Regions from separate parts of the Clostridium amazonense genome, predicted to be linked through region 2. Evidence: riboswitches for the same ligand, from Rfam matches in the RefSeq annotation. Region 2 holds a riboswitch; the other holds the start of a gene.
The links. A riboswitch is a leader RNA that binds a small molecule or an ion and turns the genes downstream of it on or off. The one in region 2 is predicted to bind magnesium.

Region 1 (3,213 bases), on a different contig from region 2:
AAGAAAAAGCTACTTGCTAAAAAGCAAATTGAAAATTAAAATCGGGAAATGGAGATTATATATGAAAAAAATAATTTTTGATTGTGATAACACTATGGGATTTCCTAATTGTGATGTAGATGATGGGCTTACGCTTTTATATTTACTAGGTAGAAAAGATATTAGTCTTGAAGGTTTAACATTAACCTATGGAAATAATTCTTTAGATGTTGTTTATTCAACTACATTAGATTTAATAAAGGATTTAAATTTAAATCTAAACCCTTATAAAGGTACTGAAGATAAAAATAATCGAATTAGTGAAGCTAGCAAATTTTTAGCTACTACTATTAAAAAGAATCCCCATGAAATAATAGTACTAGCAACAGGCGCACTAACTAATATTTATGGTGCATACCTTTATGACAATGATTTCTTTGATAACGTAAAAGAAATTGTATTAATGGGAGGCATAACTAAGCCCCTTATTGTAGATGGTCAGCTTATAAATGAATTGAACTTTTCATGTGATGCCGAAGCCACATATAATGTTATAAATTCTAATGCAAAAATTTCTATTTTAAATGGACATACAACTATGGAAGCACTATTTTCTCACAATGAACTTGAAGAATTTAAAAATAGTGAATCTGAAGTTCTTAACTATATATATGACAAAATTTTGCCATGGTGTGAAAGAAATGAATCCATAACTGGATTTAAAGGATTTTGTAACTGGGATGTTGCAGCTGCAATATACATAACTAATCCTAAATTATTTAAAAATGAAATAATTTCTATAAAAAGTTCTATAAGTGACTTATCTAAAGGACTTCTTAAAATAAATTCACATGGTAAAGAAATTAATATGCCTTCTAGCATAATAAATTTAAATGAATTTAACAAAGTATTTATAGACTCATTAAAAAATCTATAATTTATCATGAGGTATTTGAAATCCAAATTTTATAAATTAATTTCAAATACCTCTTTCTAACTATATATTAAAATTTGTTTATTAACTTTTTAACATTTTTTTCAATTTTAAATATAATATTTATATAGCCTTTGTTTAATTTATTATAACTATAACATTCTAATTAAGATATTTTAAAATATTGATGATTTTAGAATTTGTTAAAAATTTCAGATTGACATATAAAATAAATAAAGCTATACTTTTTATATAAATAAATATTACCTCGGTAGGTGAGGTTACTACAAGGATACGGGTTGCTGCCGTAAAAGTATGGAAACATTCTGAACTGGTCAGCAGGTTTTGCCGAACAAAGAAGGCTTAACCTAATGCAACTTCATTGCCTTGCAGAGCCAAAACTTGAACGAGAAAGTGTTGTTATATGCCTTCGTTACGTTCAAGTTAACGAAGTTTTTTTGTTTTATTTTTAAAAATATTGGAGGTGAAAAAGAATGGAAGTTGGCGGTAGTAGTTTAGACAGTGAAGATTCACATCTTTATGACAAAAATTTAATATATTATTTAGTCACATCCAGTCTTTTTAACTAATTAGAATGTGGCCTTATCTTATAAAATTTCATGTTATAAAGTAAATACATTTAATAGAATCACATCTATATAATCTTCACTGTTTCTTTACTAATATCAATTCACAAGTATTATAAATATAAAAAATACTAAAACTATATAGAAATATTACATTAGGTTTTTAAAAAATGTATTTATTAACCTTTAATTTTCTATTGCCTTTTTTAAGAATTTGGAGGTGTGAATTATGATAAGAAGAAGAAAAGTGAACACACAAAGTAATGCAAATTACTCCACAAATAAAATTTTTGATTTTAGTAAAATGGATTTAGACAAAATTTATAAAAGTCTAGATACAGGATTTAAAGGACTATCTAAAGAAGAAGTGGAAAAAAGATCTGAAATTTATGGGTTAAATGAACTTTCCCATGAAAAACCATCACCATGGTATATTCAACTACTTAAAGTTTTTATTAATCCTTTTATTTTAGTGTTAATAGTACTTGCTATAGTATCCTTAATTACAGATGTTATACTTGTCCCTTCATCAGAAAGGAATTTTACAACTGTAGCTGTTATAACAATAATGGTAACACTAAGTGGCCTTCTACAGTTTTTCCAAGAATTCAAATCTGGGAAAGCTGCTCAACAATTAAAAGCACTAGTAAAAACAACTGCTGCTGTATGTCGAAGCGAATCTGGAGTTAAAGAAATAAACATGACAGACATAGTGCCTGGAGATATAGTATATCTTGCAGCTGGAGATATGATACCTGCTGATGTAAGGCTAATAACTAGCAAAGACTTATTTATTAGTCAATCTTCTTTAACTGGTGAGTCTGAACCTGTGGAGAAATATGCAACAGTAAAAAATGATACTAAAGATTTAACTGTTACTGACCTTGATAATATGTGTTTATTAGGTACTAATATTATAAGTGGAAGTGCAATAGCTGTTGTTGTAGCCACTGGAAACGACACTTACTTGGGTTCAATGGCATTAACTTTGTCAGGAACTAAATCTCAAACTAGTTTTGAAAAGGGAGTAAATAGTGTAAGTGTATTACTTATAAAATTTATGCTTATAATGGTTCCTATAGTCTTTTTTATAAATGGATTTACAAAAGGAGATTGGTTAGAAGCACTAATTTTTGCAATCTCAATTGCTGTAGGTCTTACTCCTGAGATGCTCCCAATGATTGTTACAACCAACCTTGCAAAAGGTGCTGTTGTTATGGCAAAACATAAAACTGTAGTAAAGAAACTTGATGCCATACAAAATTTTGGAGCAATGGATGTATTATGTACTGATAAAACAGGTACCTTAACTTGCGATAAAATAGTTGTTGAAAGACATTTAAATATACATGGTGAAGAGGATTTAAGAGTTTTACGACATGGTTATTTAAATAGTTTTTATCAAACAGGTTTACGTAATTTAATGGATGTTGCAATTTTAGAACATGGACTAACTAATGGATTTAATAAACTTGAAAAAGATTATATAAAAGTAGATGAAATCCCATTTGATTTTTCTAGAAGAAGAATGTCTGTAGTTTTAAAAAACCATGAAGGAAAAAGACAACTTATAACAAAGGGTGCTGTTGAGGAGATGCTTGCAAGTTGTTCCTATGCTGAATATAAAGGTGAGGTTGTGGAACTTACTGATAAAATAAAAAACAAAGTTCTAAGTATGGTAGAAAAACTAAACAGTGATGGTATGAGAGTTAT
Region 2 (3,213 bases):
TAAATATGATACTAAATAAGTTTATGGGAAATCTTAGTGATTTAATAGGTACACACAAGGCTTTTTATATGGTTCCTATTAGTTTAATTATAGCTATAATTTTTTCAATAATAACTTATAAAAATACAAGAAAAAATAGAAAAACTTTAGTTTAAGGTAGGGAATCACAATGAGTAATGGTAGTCTAGTTGATTTGGTTGCATCTAATAGCAGTAAAAATCAATATATTATAAAAGATAAATTAGGTATAACAATTGGTAGAATTTATATAATCGAAATAGATAAGAATAATAAAAATTGCACATTAAGATTAAAGTTTTATAAAAATAGTAATATAGATGAATATGTAAAAGATATACTTAAATTAGTTTTGGGAATGTTATTTAATAATAATAAAATAGCAAAAGTTAATATTTTATGTAGTGAAGATTTAAGTACTATAGCTTTTAATGATCTAGGGTTTGAATTAGAGGGGATACTTTCAAATAATATAATTAATAGTAACAATAAAAATGAAGATGAATTGATATTTGGAATTGAAAGAAGTTTATATGAATCAAATTATATAACATCAAGAGGTATTATAAAAGGCAATAAAATAACGTTAAAAATTTTAACACCAGAAGATGGAGAAGATTTATTAGATTATTATTTAAAGAATAGAAAATATTTAGAGCCATTTGAACCTTCTCGTGAAGAGTCTTTTTACACATTAGATTCACAAAAAAATGATTTAATTAAGAGTTATAAACAATTTATAAGAGGTGAAGAGGCTCATTTTGGGATATATGTAGATAACAAGCTAAGTGGAAGAATAAAAATTAGCAATATAGTAATGGGCATTTTTAAAAGTGGATTTATAGGATATTCAATAGATGAACATGAACAAGGAAATGGATATGCTAAAGAGGCACTTAAACTTGCTTTGAAATTTGCATTTAACGAATTAGATTTGCATAGAGTAGAAGCAAGTACTCTTTTAGATAATTTAAAATCTCAAGGAGTATTAAAATCTTGTGGATTTTTAGAAGTTGGGATAAGTAAAGAGTATTTATATATCAATGGAAGTTGGAAGGATCACAAAATATTTTATAAAAATCGCCAATAGATGTTTACTTTATGAACATATAGTAGTATTATGAACTAGTTGAATAAATTGAAATATATATCTTGTTAGGTGAGGTTACTGTATTAAAATATGCCACTGCCCAGAAATGTCCAGAGACACCAATGGGTTAGCAGATACTATCGAATTAAGGTTTTATTTAATGTGGCTGAGAAATATTCTCTACGTTTTACAGAGCTAAAACTCAACGAGTATGAGAGATAGTATTTTTAATATTAGTTTATATTTTATTTAGATTGTTAAATCTCTCTTCTCTATGAGTTGAGAGATTTTTTTGTGTGTTAAAAAAAGGAGGTGACTGTCATGGATGATGGCAGTAGTAGTAAATCGAAAACGATAAAAAGGACTGCTATTCATGCAGTCACCATAGAAGTTAATTTCTATGATTTAATAGATTAAAATTAAATATAGCATGGATGGCAGTACCTTATAATTAGGAGGTATTGCGAAATGGAATTCAAAAAAATAATCGAGTTAATAAGAGAAAATAGGTTTATAGAAGCACAAAAATTATTGCAAGAAGAAAATCCAGTTGATATAGCACAATTATTAGAAGAGTTAGATAGTGAGACTATGCTTATAATTTTCAGGATATTACCTAAAGAAGTATCATCAGATGTTTTTTCATACTTAAGTACAGATGATGTTAAATATCTAATAGAATCAATGAATGATGAAGAACTTAAGAATATAATAGATAAACTATTTTTGGATGACACTGTAGATATTCTAGAGGAACTTCCAGCAAGTGTAGTTAAAAAAGTTTTAAAAAACACTAAAGAAGGAAAAAGAAAGCTTATAAATACATTTCTAAGTTATCCTGAAAATTCAGCAGGAAGTATTATGACTATTGAATATATGGATTTAAGAAAAGAAATGACAATAAAAGAAGCTGTAAATCATATAAAAAATACGGGTGTAAATAAAGAAACTATAGATATATGTTATGTTACAAATGATAATAAAAAACTTGAGGGTGTTTTATCAATAAGAGAACTTATATTAAATGATGATAATGAATTACTACAAAATATCATGAATGATAATGTTATATACTGTAATACATTAGAAGATCAAGAGGAAGTGGCAGATAGATTTAAAAAATATGACTTTACATCTATGCCTGTAGTAGATAATGAAAATAGATTAGTAGGAATAATAACAATAGATGATATAGTAGATATTATAGAACAAGAGAATACTGAGGATTTTCAAAAAATGGCAGCAATGGAACCATCAGAAGAAGAATATTTGAAAACTAGTGTATTTTCATTAGCAAAGCATAGGATTATATGGTTATTAGTTCTTATGATATCAGCTACATTTACTGGAGCTATAATTCAAAAGTATGAAGATGTACTACAATCAGTTGTAATACTAGCATCATTCATACCTATGCTTATGGATACAGGTGGAAATGCTGGTTCACAAGCTTCAACATTAGTTATTAGGGGATTAGCTCTAGGTGATATAGAAATTAAGGATATTTTAAAGGTAGTATGGAAGGAACTAAGAGTTAGTATAATAGTAGGAAGTGTGCTTGCATTAGTAAATTTTTTAAGAATATATTATCTTCAAAAGATTGAATTAGCAGTTTCAATAACTGTTTGTATAACTTTATTCTTTACTGTTATTATAGCTAAAGTTGTAGGTTGTATATTACCTATATGTGCTAAGAAATTAAAAATGGATCCAGCAATAATGGCAAGTCCATTAATAACAACAATAGTAGATGCATTAGCATTAGTTATATATTTTGGCGCAGCTAGCATTTTATTAGGAATATAATAAGACTTTATATAAAAAACAATACATTGTTTAGCAGTGTATTGTTTTTTTGTGCATAAAATAATAGTATAGTTGCAAAAATATGATTATAGATATATATTCTTTCTATGAAATAAGAAAAACTATGCCAGGAGTATCATTAGATAAAAATGAAAGGAAATTAGAAAAAATAAAAGTATTTCCGTGATGAATTTTGTAGAAAGCCGTAGAAGCAAAAATTTAAAGACTGAAATTATATATAATAAATCTTGTCGCTGAGGCAAACAAGTAATTGAAGCCAAGCGATGTAGATATAAACT

Region 1: it holds a riboswitch for magnesium, as region 2 does, so the genes downstream of both, mgtA (magnesium-translocating P-type ATPase) here and mgtE (magnesium transporter) in region 2, are expected to answer to the same signal.

What each region holds. Positions count from the first base shown of each region.
Region 1 is NZ_JBWKMH010000006.1:67,456-70,668, reverse strand. Features, by position in the region: gene AC07E4_RS03015 (TVP38/TMEM64 family protein) at 1-39, shown strand, start outside; gene AC07E4_RS03010 (nucleoside hydrolase) at 62-916, shown strand; M-box (ykoK) riboswitch at 1,174-1,334, shown strand; gene mgtA (magnesium-translocating P-type ATPase) at 1,730-3,213, shown strand, end outside.
Region 2 is NZ_JBWKMH010000016.1:11,763-14,975, forward strand. Features, by position in the region: gene AC07E4_RS07850 (MFS transporter) at 1-155, shown strand, start outside; gene AC07E4_RS07855 (GNAT family N-acetyltransferase) at 170-1,108, shown strand; M-box (ykoK) riboswitch at 1,163-1,329, shown strand; gene mgtE (magnesium transporter) at 1,577-2,914, shown strand.